DNA from 3 places in the Paenibacillus sp. sgz302148 genome. Region 3 is predicted to be linked to each of the others. Evidence: riboswitches for the same ligand, from Rfam matches in the RefSeq annotation. Region 3 holds a riboswitch; each other region holds the start of a gene.
The links. Region 3 has a riboswitch for cyclic di-AMP ahead of AC0LWM_RS27935 (resuscitation-promoting factor). Riboswitches for the same ligand answer to the same signal wherever they lie in the genome.

Region 1 (5,270 bases), on a different contig from region 3:
TGAATTACACATGAATTGGATAGATAGCGTGGTCAGAAATCAACTAACACCCCTATCCGAAGCTTTCTAACTCACGACTAAAGTCACGAGTGTGCAAAAGTTGTTAATCGTTCACAGATTGATAGACCGACAAGGAGGCTGCATGTATGTCATTGGTCGGCGAAGAGCGGAAAGAACTCATCCTTCAACAGCTCCATTTGCACGGCAAAGTGAAAACGAACGAGCTCGTTGAGCAGCTTCAAGTTTCTTCCGAAACGGTACGCAGATATTTGGAGGAGCTGGAAGAGGAAAACAAGCTGAAGAAAGTATACGGCGGCGCGATCAGCATCAAGACGGAGCGCGAAGAGCCGCCTCATATGAAACGCGAAATCATGCACATCGAGGAGAAGCGCAGAATCGGACGAACCGCGGCTTCTCTCGTGCAGCCGAACGACGTGATCATCATCGACGACGGGACAACCCCCGTACAGCTGCTTCATTTTATCGGCCATGTGCAGAACTTGAAGATCATCACCGTCTCCATCAATGCGCTGAACCTGCTGATCGACATGCAAAATCAGGGCAGCTTCAACGGCGAAGTGTTTTTCATCGGCGGCAAGGTCAATCCCAAGCATTACCGGACGTCCGGCGCGCTAGCGGAAAATATGATCGAGCATTTTTCGGCGGACAAAGCGTTTATCTCGATCGACGGTATGATGCTAGGCAAAGGGATGACCTGTTACGATACGGACCGGGCGATGATCGTCCGCAAGTTCATCGAGAACTCCTCGGAAACGATCGCGCTGACCGATCATTCCAAAATCGGCGTGAACACATTCTACAAAATCGCCGACCTGAAGGATATCGATACGATCATCTGCGATACGGCGGCACCAAAAGAATGGGAGCGCGAGCTCGAAGCGAAGTCCGTGCGCTGGTTGGTTGCGGAATAAGCAGCTTCTAACGCGCACAATGAAAGGCGTACAAGCCGTACTTACGGCCTGTGCGCCTTTTTACGCTTTATTTTCAGTTACAATTTTACCTTAAATTCAATATGTAATGTTTGCCAGAATGCGAGTCTTACAAGCCTAGTAACACGCCCTTCAGATTCCCTCATGGTCCGGCCTCAAACGCCTTTCCCCTCAAGCAATTGAGCGTTTATTACCATTCGTAAGCCCTTTCATTCCAGTCACTGCATCTATCATTTTTCATTTACATACATTTCCACTGTAAACATTTGTGGGGTTCAATTCATAGAAATGATATGTTAGCCTACTAAAAGGCCGAAACTTTTATAAGATTCCATTATAAAGGTGCGGGGGATGATTTTTCATGGTTTGTTTACATAAAGACAAGCCATTTGGGGTGAAGCGCGGCAACGCACAGGGTTGTATCCTCAACCCGAACCCGACAACTAACCTCGTAGGCAATTTATTTAAAAGGAGCACATAAATGAATATCAAAACGATCAAGAAATCGCTAGTCAGCATTGCTCTGGGGGCCTTCGCTCTAACAACCTTTTCGGTTTCGGCATTTGCCGAGGAGTATCGCATCAAACAGGACGATACGTTCTGGACGATTTCCCAAGCTTACGGGCTGCCGCTAAGCAGCGTGCTTGCTGCGAACAAAGGCGTAGACCCGCTAAACCTTCAGGAGGGGCAAACGATTCAATTGCCGACCAAAAACAGTGTGGCGAAAGCTCCAACCTTTACGGCCAAAGAATCGTCCAAGCCTGTCAAGATCGCATCCGCCGCGGATGATAACACGATCATTACCCCTTCGGGCAAAGCGTACGAGTTTAGAAAATCGTTTGACGTCGTTGCATCCGCTTACTCCGCAGATCCGTCGGAGAATGGCGGTTATGGAGCCGTCGATTATTTCGGGGATGCGCTGAAGCTGGGTACGATCGCCGTTGATCCGAAGGTCATTCCTTTCGGCACGAAACTGTTTATTACCGGATACGACTTCGCTGGCCTGCCTAAAGGCGGCATGATTGCAACCGCAAGCGATGCGGGCGGAGCGATCAAAGGTAAGCGAATCGACATCTTTATTCCCGGTTCGAAAAGCAAGGTCAACATGTTTGGCTTTCAAGACGTTAAAGTGTACATTTTAAAGTAATCATACTTAATTCCGTTAGGACAGCCGTTAAGCATTTGCTTAGCGGCTGTTTTCTATTTGATTCAACGCAAAAGTCGGTGTTTCTCGTTATTGGCTCGGCGGAATATGCAGCAATTGAGGGACGGTGACGATCCGGTATCCGTCGTCTTTCAGCTTCTGAATAATACGGGGCAGCGCTTTTACCGTTCCTGATAAATTTTGACGATTTCCCCCGGCCGAATGTTGCAGGATAATTGCACCAGGGTGAATGTACGGGATTACGTTATCCGTTACCTGCTGCATGTTCAGCTCTTTCCAATCCAACGAATCGATATCCCAGTTCACGACGACAAAATGGTTCCGCTTCATCCATCGCAGCTGCGGCTCCGTAATTTCCCCATAGGGTGGGCGAACCAACTTTGGTTTATAGCCGATAAGGCTGGATAGCACATGCTGAGTGCGCTCGATTTGCTGCTCGAAGTTAGGCACCGATATTTTTGTAAAAAGCGGATGATTGAACGAATGGTTGCCGATGACATGCCCTTCATTCACGATGCGCCGCACGACGTTCGGATTCTCTTGCGCCCGGGAACCGAGCAGGAAAAAGGTTGCCTTGACGCGATGCTTCTTCAAAATATCCAAGATTTGCGGAGTATACACGGAATCCGGCCCATCGTCGAACGTGAGGGCAACGCGTTTTAGATTGGAAGCCCCGTGCACCTTGAAGAAGCCCGAATATTTAACCCTCAACTCGGACAACGACAGGCGGCGTTGCGACATCTGCAATTGATGTACCGGCAACGATCGTTTCTTCGGTTTTGGTTTGATGTCCGGTTTTGATTTCGCTTTCGCAGACGGCTTGGACGATGAACCGGACGGCGGCTGTAATTGCAGCTTCGGTACGTTCAGCACGCCATCAGAAGCCTTCCGTCGGCCGGTTGTGCCCGAACCGGAAGTGGATGTCTTCGATTCCTCCTTGTTACCCGCCCTTGCTTGCAGCCGAAAACGCGGAGGCCGAAATTCCGGCTCCGCCGAGCGTCGCGACTGGGAATGCATGTTCGATGCCGCATGGTTCAGCTTATGATTCAACTCGTCCAGGGACGATAACGGTTCTTTCGTTTCCGAATGCGACGGCTTCATGCTGTTCGAACGGTCGCTGGATCCGCCGCAGGCGGTACATACCAATGCTGCAATGACGATTGTAAGATTCAGCTTGGCGGCAGCGTTCATGGCAATCCCCCCTCCGTTCTAGTGTGCTTGTTCGGCGCTGTTTTATGCGCAGTCCAATTGTGGTACACTCGAATTAACGATGCATGTCAAGGAAGGACGGCTATTATGGGTCAGATGCAACTGCCGCCGATCGATCGGTCTTTTATCGTAGTGGCTGCGGAGCTTTCCGCGGCCGAGGCGTTGTCTCGTTGTGCGGGACAAGCCTATATCGTCATTACACACGAACAACAGCCCTACGTTCTGCGAGTCGAAACGCTGAGGCGGCTTGCCGAACAGAATGCGCAGCAATCGCTGCTAACAGGGTTTATACATACAGGGTTGGTTATCCCTTCCCCAATTTGCAGACCGGATGAACTGATCGAACGGGATACGGATTGGTCCGTGCCCGTTCTTGTCGTCGATGAAGAAGGGAACCATCCGTACGCGGGCGTCGTCAGCCCCACGGCAATGGTGCGTTACTGGAAGGCGGAGCGCGAACGGCTGGCCGCTTATTTGCATACGATCATAGAGACCGTAGGTGATGCGGTAACCGCCGTCGACAAGGACGGCAAAGTATTGTATTGGAACCGGGCCGCAGAGGAGACGTATGGTATTGCCCGGGTGAGTATCGTCGGGCGTACGATCGGCGAGCATTTCCAGACGGAGTCGATTATGCTGTACGGCGTATTGGATGAAGGGCGCGAAGTGCGGCAAGTGTACCACCAGCCGACAGCCGACAAGCACGTGCTGATCAACGCTTCGCCGATCGTCGAGAACGGCGTCATTATCGGCGGCGTCGCGACGGAGCACGACATTACGCGAATCGTTCGCCTGAACGAAGAGCTATACGCGGCGCCGCTCTGGCTCGAGCAGGAACGGCTCGCGGAATCGGTGCTTGAGGCGGCCGGGGTCGGGCTCCAGCAAGCGATACGGCTTGCGCGCAAGGTGGCGCCGACGGATAGTCCGGTGCTGCTCATCGGTGAGCCGGGGTCGGAGACGGAAATGATCACCCGGCTCATCCACGAATCGAGCAAGCGTAAGGACGGCCCGCTGCTGACGCTGAACTGCGCCGCATACCCGGCCGGCGCGCTTGAAAGCGAACTGTTCGGCTACCAGGGCGGCGCGTTCTCCGGCGCCGATCATAGCGGCAAGCCAGGCCGGCTGGAAGCGGCCGACGGCGGGACGCTACTGATCGAGGACATCGACGAGATGCCGCCGGAGCTGCAGCTGAAGCTGTTCCAGTATATCGAGGAGGGGCAGCTGCAGCGCGTCGGGGCGAATCAGCCGACAGCCGCAGACACGCGAATCGTCGCCTCCGCGACGGCGGCGCTGTACGACAAGTGGAAGGACGGACGGTTCCACAATGCGCTGTACTACAAGCTTCACGTCGCCCAGATCGGCATCCCGCCGCTGCGCGAGCGGACAACCGACATCCCGGGGCTGATGACGGTGTTCCTGCGCGAATTCAGCGCGAAGTACCAGAAGCCGCTGCCGAAGCTGACGACGCCCGTGATGACGGCGTTGTTCAATTACGAATGGCCCGGCAACCTGCGCGAGCTTCAGCAAATCGCGGAACGGCTCGTGCTGCTGCACGATAACGGCATCGTCACGCTGGACGACCTGCCCGCGGACATCACCCCGGAAGATAAGGTTACCGGCATCGAGTCCTTCGCCGCCGAAACGCTGCTTCATGCACGCGGATCCGCTCAGCAGGAAGCGGCTTTGATCGAGGAGGCGCTCGCCAAAACCTATGGCAACAAAAGCGCCGCCGCCAAGCTTCTGGGCATCTCGCGGGGCACGCTGTACAACAAGATGAAGGAACTGGGGCTCGGATAACCCGCACACCGAGACAAACCATCCGTGCTCTACGAAAAAAACCGTTGGAAAACCGACTCGCGTCAGTTTCACAACGGTTTTTATCATTTCGGAGCTAGCCGATAATGATCTTGCCCTCCGGATAACGGTACAGCTGTTTCTCCGGCTTC
Region 2 (5,270 bases), on a different contig from region 3:
CGGATTCAGCGTAACGACAACGATGAGGAAAATAAGCGTTAAGCTGATGAGCAGCGTGTTTAACGCGATTTCGTTCGGCGTTTTTTGGCGTTTTGCCCCTTCGACGAGGGAAATCATCCGATCGATGAACGACTCGCCCGGATCGCTCGTAATGCGGATCTTGATCGTATCGCTAACGACGCGGGTTCCGCCCGTGACCGAGCTGAAGTCGCCGCCCGCTTCTTTAATGACCGGGGCCGATTCGCCGGTAATCGCCGACTCGTCGACCGAAGCGAGCCCTTCAATCACTTCGCCGTCGCCCGGAATCAGCTCGCCTTGCGCGACGATGACAATGTCGCCTTTTCGAAGCTCGGTCGACGGAACGGCTTTGACGCCGGAACCGCCGGAAATCACCTTGTTCGCCATCGTTTCTTTTTTCGTCTGCTTGAGCGTGGCCGCTTGCGCTTTGCCTCGGCCTTCCGCGAGCGACTCGGCGAAGTTCGCGAACAGCAGCGTGAACAGTAGAATCAAGAACACGGTAATGTTAAACCCAAGGTCCCCGGTCGTATGAAAATATCCGGGAAACAACACCATCAACAGCACGATGAATGTGCCAACCTCAACAACGAACATGACCGGATTTTTCATCATTTGCACCGGGTTTAGTTTCTTAAAGCTATCTTTAACCGCTTGATTCACAATCGGCGCGGTCAACATTTTTTTACGCGGAGTTCCCATGATCATTGCACCTCTCCCATTATCGAAGCGTCAAATATTCGGCGATCGGTCCAAGCGCCAGCACCGGCAGGAAGGTCAATGCGCCGATGAGCAGCACGATTCCGACAAGAATGCCGGTAAACAGCTTGTTGTCCGTGCGGAACGTGCCGATCGTTTCAGGCACCCATTGCTTGCGGACCATCGATCCCGCCACAGCCAGCAGCGCCACCATCGAAATATAGCGGCCGAACAGCATGACGAGTCCGGTCGAGATGTTCCAGAACGGCGTATTGTCGGCAAGTCCCTCGAAGCCGGAGCCGTTATTCGCAGCGGACGACGTATACTCGTACAACACTTGCGAGATGCCGTGGAAGCCCGGGTTCGTAATCGCGCCTTTTCCGAGATCGGTGAGAAACGCAATCGCGGTAGGTGCCAATATGATGAACGGATGCGCTAGAATCGCGATTGCAATTAGCTTCATTTCGCGCGCTTCGATTTTTCTGCCTAGAAATTCCGGCGTTCGCCCGACCATCAACCCGCACAAGAACACGGCCAGTATCGCGTACATCAGCATATTGACGAGTCCGACGCCTTTGCCGCCGAACACGCAGTTCAGCATCATCAAGGCAAGCGGCGTAATCTGACCGAGCGGCGTCAGCGTATCGTGCATATTGTTGACCGTACCGGTCGTTGCCGCCGTCGTCACCGTCGTGAACAAGGCCGACTGCGCGATACCGAAGCGGACTTCTTTGCCTTCCATGCTGCCTTGCGAAGCATCGACGCCAAGCGCATTAATGGCTGGATTGCCTTGGCTTTCCGAATAAAAGACAATCGACAGAAACAGGATGAACAACGTCATCATCGCTGAGAAAATCACCCAGCCTTGCTTTTTGTTACGGGCGAACAATCCGTACGTATACGGCAATGCCGCCGGCAGCGCCCACATCGACAGCATTTCGATGACGTTCGTTAACGCGTTCGGATTTTCAAACGGGTGCGAAGAGTTCGCTCCGAAAAATCCGCCGCCGTTCGTGCCTAAATGCTTGATTGATTCCAGCGAAGCAACCGGGCCCATCGCGATTTGCTGCACGGCCCCCTCAAGCGTTGTCGCCGTAACCGTAGGCTGCAGCGTCTGAGGCACCTGCAAGGCGACGAGCAGCAGCGTAATGACAACGGCGAACGGGAAAAAAATCCGCGTATGCGCCTTGATGAAATCTTCGAAGAAGTTGCCGATATGCTGCCCTTTGCTCGTAATGCCGCGCACGAACGCGATCGCCACCGAAAAGCCGGTCGCCGCCGAGGTGAACATCATCATCGTGATAACCGCCATTTGCGAGAAATAGCTAAGTCCTGATTCGCCGCTGTAATGCTGTAGGTTCGTGTTGGTCATAAAGCTGATGACCGTATTGAAAATCAGGGTCGGCTCCATGTTGTCGGTCCCGCTTGGGTTCAGCGGCAGACCTTTTTGCAGCCGCAATACAATATAACTGATCGCAACCAGCGCAATGTTGGTCAGAATAAAGCTTAACGCGTATTTTTTCCATGTCATCCCGGAGCGGTTGCGCAAGCCGACAGCTTTATATATCAGCTTCTCGACCGGCGCGAACAGCTTGTCGCTCCAATTCGATTCATTGGAAAAGACGCGATACACGTACGTCCCCAAAGGTTTGACAAGCAATAAAAGCAGCGCGATGACCGCGGCGATTTGTATCATTCCCATCTAAACTCTCCTCCGCATCTTTACATTAGAACTTCTCCGGATTCACTAGCGCATAAGCCAAATATACGAATACGAACAGCGCTGCGATCAGCACGACGATCATTTCGGCTCGCCTCCCGTCTCAACCACGCTGTCGCACCAACGGAGAAATCCGTAAAACAAGCCGAACGCGGCGGCTAGCGCCGAAATCATATATAAGTCCAACATTGAATATCAACTCCTACCCGTTCTCGGAGGATTGCAGCAGAAACGCAACCTCACCGGTTCTTGAATGCACGACGCAATCCGCGCCTAACCCCCGATAGATCATCCGCGGATTTGCCCCTTGCGTAATGACATAAATCGACTTGGACGTCCACGTCCGGCAAACCTGAATGAAACGGCAGCACAAATTCAGGCTTTGTTCGAAAATGTAAACATTGCCGACGGCCACCTCAGGCACGATCCAAGTCTGGTGATCCGCCGAATCGATGCAGATGACATGCTGTACGCCGAGGCCGGTCCAATAGCTTCTTGCCTCTTCGGTATTCGTCAAGACGGCATACGGAATTTTTTTATATTTCAAAAGCTTCACAAAATTTTCTCCCGCTTTGTTCGGTGCGTACACCAGCGTAAACTGCGGTTCCCCGTCGGATTCCTCCGGCTGATAGGTATTCTCCATTCCAATTCTCCTCCTTGTACTTTAAGGAGAAAGCAACAACAAAGAAGCCTGCGAGATGAGGAACTCTTCTCGCAGGCTTCCGGCATCATGCGATTCGTTATTCGAATCGCAGTTGGAAAGCACGACAATCGTTGCCTCTCCCTATACGCTTACGAGGTTAGCTGTCGGATTCGGACGTGGAAGTCGCCCTACCCCAAGGTCAACTTGTTTGACCTTAAGGATTCACCCCGTGGCTTCGGCCCGATGCTTATTCACATCGGCCCGCGGCCGTTGGTTCCCCCGCTCTCCTGCTCGGAGACTCAGCGATAAAGATGCATTATGATTCATCACATTTCGTTTTTGGACAATAAAAAACCACAGAGGCTTTAACCCCTGCGGTCGTTTACACGATCACGGTGTCACTCCTCTCTCCATCCACGCTTACGAGGTTAGCTGCCGGATTCGGGCGGTGAGAGTTCGCCCTACCCCAAGGTCATCTTGTTTGACCTTAAGGATTCACCCCATGCGACATCGCAATCCGCTCTCACACAGACGGCCATATCGCGGTTGGTTCCCCCGTTTTCCTGTTCGGAAACTCAGCGATCATTGAAGCAATTCGTTGAATTGGTAAATCATGAATTGAATCATACTCCTCGCTCTTGAAACTGTAAAGGCGGCTTTCAAGCGAAATGAGGCACGAATTGGAAACCTGCGAAGGAGTGGAGCGCTTACTTGACGGATAACCTTTTGTTTTCTTGGATTATCTCTGTCGTTCGGCGATTATCTCGAATCTTGCAGATCCAAGCTGCGAAAAGCAAGAAAAGAGCTCAAATCGTGTTCATAGTTGAGGAAATGGGAGGAAAGTATGATTTTAGTGCGTTTATTGAACTTCTGCTAGTCCAATAAAAATATTTTTCAAAAATCATCGGGCGATTCGAACTAATCTCGGTTTGATAACGACTATTGTAGTGAGGGGGTGGGGAAATGTGGAATTTGACGGAATCTACGAACAATTTGCAGATCGCGTCTATTCATATTTGAAATATAAGCTTCGTGACACGCATCTGATTGAAGATATTTTTCAAGACACCTTCTTATCTGTTTATACGAACCTGGACAAAGCGCCTCGCGTCAGATCCATGAAAGCTTGGATTTTAACAATCGCACACCATAAAATGGTCGATCGGCTTCGCAAGTCAAATATGGAAACAAGCAGTGAAATCGAGCTGGAGCAGGCACAGGCGCATGAGGCTTCCCCCGAACACCGGCTCATCTTGCGTGCTGATTTATCCGAAATGCTGAGTCGATTGGACGAAGTCTCCCGAACGATTATGTATTGTATTTACGTAGAATGTCTTACCTACCGGGAAGTTGCGCAGCTTACGGGATTATCGGAAGGGACTATCAAGAGCAAATGTTATTATGCAAAAAGAAAACTAATGAACTGGATGGAGGAGGGGTAGCATGGATCAGCGGGAACAAGAACTGCGGGAGCTTGCATTGCAATATGTTGCAGGCTGGTTGGATGCGGAGTCTAAAATGCAAGTGTTTGAATTGATCCGCCAAGATCCCCGGTTCAGACAATATTTGAAGGAAGAGCTGACATTGTTCCGGCAAATGCAGCAAATCTCCGCTTCGCTCCCTCCCGGTCAGAAGTCGGCGTGGCTCAAGCAAGTGAAGTCCAAAGCGACGGAGCTGGAGCAAACTGTGGATTCCCCGCTGGATTTGGTGAATTGGATCTTCAAGATGACAATGCCGAGCCTGGCATATCATACTTTAAATCAACTGATAAGGAGATGTTAGTTATGAGTAATATCCCTACAAAAGAAATCGGCGAACTGATGGAGGTCATGTCGGATAAAGTCCCCAAGCTAGTGAATGAGCTTATCAAATCGCTGTATTCAGAACAAGCAGGCGCTCAGATGGGGCTGGCCGTCGGCCAATTTTACAAAGGGCTTGTGGATGCGGGCATCCCTCCTGCAGATGCGCTGGAAATGGCCAAAGACTATATCGGAACGCTCAAGTCGGTAGCCTCCAGCTTTTCGAATCATTGATATGCGCTGGCTAGTTCTGCTATCAGGTATCCTAAAGGTTGTTGGGAAAGGGAGTCTGCTTGTTCCTGCGGTATTTTACCGAAGGCATCAAGGGATAAAGGCGTTCCGAAAAGCGTTGCGGCATGCCGGAATGAATACCGAACAAATCGAGCAATTGGTC
Region 3 (5,270 bases):
GTTTCAACGTTTGCGGCGGATCCGCCAGCTCGGCACCTCGTATTTGACATTCCACGGGGCGGAGCACAGCCGATTCTCTCATTCGCTCGGTGTTTATGAAATTACGCGTAAAATCATTTCGCAATTCGAGCGCAATCAGCATCCCGACTGGCCGAAGGAGGAACGATTATTGTGTCTTTGCGCAGCGCTGCTGCACGATATCGGACACGGGCCTTTCTCACACTCGATCGAACAAGCCTTCGACATGCATCATGAGGATTGGACCATCAAGCTTTTGCTTGGCGACACGGAGGTGAACCATGTCTTGCGCCGGGTTTCGGAATCGTTCCCGCAGCGCGTTTCCGAAGTGATCGCCAAAACGTACAATAAGCCGATCGTCATCAGCCTCGTATCGAGCCAATTGGACGCGGACCGGATGGATTATTTGCTTCGCGATGCCTATTTTACCGGCGTCAATTACGGAACGTTCGACTTGGACCGGATTTTGCGCGTGCTTAGGCCTTTCAAAGGAAAAATCGTCGTTAAGGACAGCGGCATGCATGCGGTGGAAGATTATTTGATGTCGAGATACCAAATGTACTGGCAGGTCTACTTCCACCCGGTTACGCGAAGCTCGGAAATCATACTTCGACAAATATTTCGCAGGGCGAAACAGCTTTATGGGGGTCGTTATTCGTTTCAATTCCTGCTCGAACCGCTGCCGTCGCTATTCGAGAATACGATGACGGCCGAGCAGTATTTGATGCTGGATGAAGCGCTGATCCAAACGCTGTTCATGCAATGGACGAAGGAGCGGGACCCGATCCTATCCGATCTGTGCATTCGATTTCTCGACCGAAAGCTGTACAAATATGTCATATCGGACGTCATCGACGGGAAATTGATCGAAACGATCCGCGATAATATGCGCCAAATCGGCATCGATCCCGATTATTACTTCGAGATTGATTTTCCTTCCGATCTTCCGTATGATGTTTATCGGCCTGGGGAAGCTGAGGAGAAACCGCCGATTTTACTGCTCGGCGATCGCGACAAGTTGACCGAAATCTCGCGAAAATCGGAGATCGTCCGCTCGATCAGCGGCATCCATATGGGGAAACATCACTTCTATTATCCTGCGGACATGTTATATGAAGAAAGACAAAATTTGAAGCCGGAAGTCCGGAAATTTTTCGACATAGAATGAGGAGGACAATCATGTTAATCGACACGCATACGCATTTGGATTCGCCCAAGTTCGACGATGATCGCGAGGAAGTAATCGCGCGCGCGCTGGAGCAGGGCGTAACCAAATTAATCAATATCGGATTCAACCGCGAAACGATCCCGACGACGATGAAGCTTGCCGAAACCTACGATTTCATCTACGCCGTCGTTGGATGGCATCCCCAAGATGCGATCACTATGGAACCGGGCGATTTGGAATGGATCGAATCGCTAGCGAAACACCCGAAGGTGGTGGCGATCGGTGAGATCGGGCTAGATTATTATTGGGACACGTCGCCGCGGGACGTGCAGCATCGCGTATTTCGGGAGCAAATCAGGCTCGCTCGCAAGCTGAACATGCCGATTGTCATTCATAATCGGGATGCGCATGAGGATATTCTGAGGTTGTTGAAGGAAGAGAAGGCCGGAGAGGTCGGCGGGGTCATGCACAGCTTCTCGGGGAGCTGGGAAACGGCCAAGCAATGTCTCGATATGGGTTTTTATATTTCGTTCGGGGGACCGATCACGTTCAAGAATGCGGTTCAACCGAAAGATGTGCTCTCGAAGGTGCCTCTGGACCGTCTATTGGTCGAGACAGATAGCCCTTATTTAACTCCTCACCCATTTCGTGGAAAGCGAAACGAGAGTGCTCATGTGAGACTAGTGGCGGAGATGGCAGCGGAAATAAAAGGAATTTCTCTCCAAGAAATCGCGAAAATAACGAGCGAAAACGCCGCCCAAATATTTACATTTTCACAAAAATGAAAGAAATACAGAGATCTTCTTAAATATGACGAAATAATTAATGCTTTTGTTTCAAAAATTCACGAAATTTCGCTGCTTTTTCATCAATTTTACCGAAAAACGGTTTTTTGCCGTTCTTTACACCGATGGTGGAATCAGGTTATCATTCTTTTCAGAACGTTAATATTGTTTGCAATTTCCAGTATCGCTGAGTCTCCAGTAGGAGAACGGGGGAACCACGTACGGCTGCTTATCCGATAGTACGCCGTGTGCATTCATTAGGGGTGAATTTTGCAAGCGATCATTTTTGGCCATATGCCGAATGTGATTGCGTTGCGAATAGGGCGACTCTCACGTCCGAATCCGTCAGCTAACCTCGTAAGCGTGCCAGGGAGAGGAAATTTCGTGCTGCCAACCTTCCTATGTGTTTTTGACGTCACCGGAAGCCGCGAAAGAGTATCCTCTTATCGCCGGCTTCTTTTATTTTGAATATCGAACAAGCGGGGTTCATACAGTTAAGCATGGGAGGTGGACTGTACCAGCTTGCACACCGGATTAGCAGCTTCGATCGGATCGAACTGCGGATCTGGGAGTAAAAAACGATAGTCGCGTCAGGATGAACTCATGTTACACTCGGGCGGCGGGGCTATGAAGGAGGACCGAAGAAGTGGGCGATTTTCAGTTTGAGGACACCCATGGGAACCGATCATCCAGCATGTCTTTCGCATTGCGATGGAAGCATGAAAACTTGCGTCTGATCCTACTTACCGCTGTAATCTCATTCGCTATGACTTTCATGTTTTTGGTGTTGTTGTACGGTACGGCTACCAAGAGCGTATCCGTAGTTGTGAATGGACGAGAAACCGTTGTGGAAACAAAGCAATGGGTCCTGCAACGCCTACTGGATGAACAAGCCATTTCGATCGGCGAGCACGACCGGATTTCTTTGCCGGTAACGTCGTCGATCAAGGACGGGGATCGCGTCGTGATCGATCATGCGATTCCGGTTCAAGTGACTGCTGACGGGCAGACCAAAACGGTATACACGACAGAAAAGACAGTTCGAAACGCCATAGAGAAGTCGAATATTTCTATAGGCAAGCAAGACAAAGTAATGCCATCGCTGGACCAGGCGATCGCTTCGGGAGGCAAGGTCACGGTCGTCAGAGTGAAGAAAACGTTCGAAGACCGCAAACAGACCGTTCCGTTCCAGATCGTGAAGAAGGCGGATCCGACGCTGCTCAAAGGCAAGGAGAAGGTCGTTCAGAACGGCAAATCCGGTCTTGTCGTCAGCAAGGTGGAGAAAGTGTACGAAGACGGCAAGCTCGTATCGGCGAAAGTCGTAAACAAGCTTGTGCAGGCGCCATCTGTGAATACCATTATCGCCGTCGGCACGAAGCAGATGCCGAAGGTGGCGGTATTATCCAAACATTCTCCCGCAGTGGAGACGTTGTCGAAGAAGGGCGTCACGTTTGATGCGAAGCAAGTGCTTAAGAACGTCACGTTAACCGCTTATTCGGCCGGCGAAGAATCGACCGGCAAGAAGAAGGGCGATCACGGTTATGGCGTGACCGCATCCGGCACGCGGGTAACCGAAGGCCGTACGATTGCGGTTGATCCGAAGGTCATTCCGATGGGCTGGTGGGTATACATCGAAGGGATCGGCTTCCGGCGGGCGGAAGATACCGGCGGTGCCGTCAAAGGGAAGAAAATCGACGTCTATTTCGATAGCGAGGATTACGTCGACCGTTTTGGGCTTAAGCGAGGCTACACCGTTTATATTATCGGGCCGAATAAGCCGTCGGCGAATTAAGCTTCAGCTTGGGCAGCTGGCATTCAATTGCAAAATGTGGCATGCTAAGAAGAGGAGTACATCCTCTTCTTTTTTGCTGTGAGGCGTAAGTTTTAACATTACCACTCACATCATGTATCCATGGGGTCTGGAGGACGAATGGCGGAATGATTAAAGAAATTATTGTCGTTGAGGGCAAAGACGATACAACGGCGATTCTGAGGGCCGTAGAGGCCGAAACGATCGAGACCGGTGGCTCGGCCATCGGAGAGGACGTCCTCCGCAGGGTGGAGCTTGCGCATGCGAGACGCGGCGTCATTATCTTCACCGACCCCGATCATGCGGGGGAGCGGATTCGTAAAATCGTGGCGGCGCGCGTACCGGGCTGCAAGCATGCTTTCATCAATGCGGAGGACGCGGAGTGGAAAGGCGACATCGGCGTCGAGAACGCGAGCCCTGAGACGATCCGGAAGGCACTTGCCAATGTGCGCAGCGAATACGCCGGGAGCGAGTCGCAGATCACGATGGAGGACCTGATCGAAGCGGGACTCATCGTACATGCCGACGCGGCGCGCAGACGGCTGGAGATGGGCAAGCTGCTTGGGATTGGCGTATGCAACGGCAAACAATTTTATAAACGGTGCAGCATGTTTCAAATTAGCCGCGAGGAGTTTCAAGCGGCGCTGCAACAATTGGACAAAAGAGGGTCATAGATGACGAACATCGAACAGGATATCGCCTCGCCGAGGCGGACCAAAGAGATTATTAACAAATACGGATTCACGTTGAAAAAAAGCTTAGGCCAGAACTTTCTGATCGACCAGAACATCCTCGGCAAAATCGTCGATGCGGCGCAGCTGGATGCTACGCGCGGCGCGCTTGAGATCGGTCCGGGCATCGGGGCGCTGACGCAGCAGCTCGCGAAGGAAGCGGGCAAAGTCGCAGCCATCGAAATCGACCAGCGGCTCATCCCGATTCTGGAGGACACGCTTGCGCCCTACGCCAACGTGAAGGTTGTCCACGGCGACGTGCTCAAGCTGAACCTGCACGAGGTTGTCGCGCAGCATCTGAACGGCGTAGAGGCCGTCAGCGTTGTCGCCAATTTGCCGTATTACGTGACGACCCCGATTATCATGAAACTGCTGGAGGAGCGGCTGCCGCTCGAGAATATCGTCGTCATGATCCAGAAGGAAGTCGCGGAGCGGATGGCGGCGAAGCCGGGCGGCAAAGATTACGGCAGCTTAAGCGTAGCCGTTCAGTTCTATTGCGAGCCGGAGCTCGTCTGCATCGTGCCGCAGACGGTGTTCGTGCCGCAGCCGAACGTTGATTCGGCGGTCATCCGGCTGAAAGTGCGATCGAAGCCGGCAGTGGACGTCAAGGATGCGAAGCATTTCTTCGACGTGGTGCAGGCAAGCTTCGCCCAGCGGCGCAAGACGCTCGCCAACAATTTGCTGACTCGTTTCTACACCAAGGAGACGAGAGGGCAGATGGAGGCTGTTCTGGCACGCTGCGGCATCGATCCGACCCG

Region 1: linked by a shared signal. The riboswitch ahead of AC0LWM_RS04870 (3D domain-containing protein) and the one ahead of AC0LWM_RS27935 (resuscitation-promoting factor) in region 3 are both predicted to bind cyclic di-AMP.
Region 2: linked by a shared signal. The riboswitch ahead of AC0LWM_RS08930 (hypothetical protein) and the one ahead of AC0LWM_RS27935 (resuscitation-promoting factor) in region 3 are both predicted to bind cyclic di-AMP.

What each region holds. Positions count from the first base shown of each region.
Region 1 is NZ_JBVYOJ010000002.1:272,918-278,187, forward strand. Features, by position in the region: gene AC0LWM_RS04865 (DeoR/GlpR family DNA-binding transcription regulator) at 147-932, shown strand; cyclic di-AMP (ydaO/yuaA leader) riboswitch at 1,251-1,423, shown strand; gene AC0LWM_RS04870 (3D domain-containing protein) at 1,432-2,097, shown strand; gene AC0LWM_RS04875 (polysaccharide deacetylase family protein) at 2,185-3,306, opposite strand; gene AC0LWM_RS04880 (sigma-54 interaction domain-containing protein) at 3,412-5,121, shown strand; gene AC0LWM_RS04885 (TrkH family potassium uptake protein) at 5,216-5,270, opposite strand, start outside.
Region 2 is NZ_JBVYOJ010000005.1:28,217-33,486, forward strand. Features, by position in the region: gene kdpB (potassium-transporting ATPase subunit KdpB) at 1-717, opposite strand, end outside; gene kdpA (potassium-transporting ATPase subunit KdpA) at 737-2,416, opposite strand; gene AC0LWM_RS08925 (potassium-transporting ATPase subunit F) at 2,442-2,519, opposite strand; gene AC0LWM_RS08930 (hypothetical protein) at 2,637-3,077, opposite strand; cyclic di-AMP (ydaO/yuaA leader) riboswitch at 3,208-3,392, opposite strand; cyclic di-AMP (ydaO/yuaA leader) riboswitch at 3,480-3,668, opposite strand; gene AC0LWM_RS08935 (RNA polymerase sigma factor) at 4,043-4,519, shown strand; gene AC0LWM_RS08940 (hypothetical protein) at 4,521-4,859, shown strand; gene AC0LWM_RS08945 (hypothetical protein) at 4,862-5,110, shown strand; gene AC0LWM_RS08950 (hypothetical protein) at 5,142-5,270, opposite strand, start outside.
Region 3 is NZ_JBVYOJ010000025.1:10,429-15,698, forward strand. Features, by position in the region: gene AC0LWM_RS27925 (HD domain-containing protein) at 1-1,186, shown strand, start outside; gene AC0LWM_RS27930 (TatD family hydrolase) at 1,198-1,971, shown strand; cyclic di-AMP (ydaO/yuaA leader) riboswitch at 2,147-2,350, shown strand; gene AC0LWM_RS27935 (resuscitation-promoting factor) at 2,618-3,763, shown strand; gene rnmV (ribonuclease M5) at 3,910-4,455, shown strand; gene rsmA (16S rRNA (adenine(1518)-N(6)/adenine(1519)-N(6))-dimethyltransferase RsmA) at 4,456-5,270, shown strand, end outside.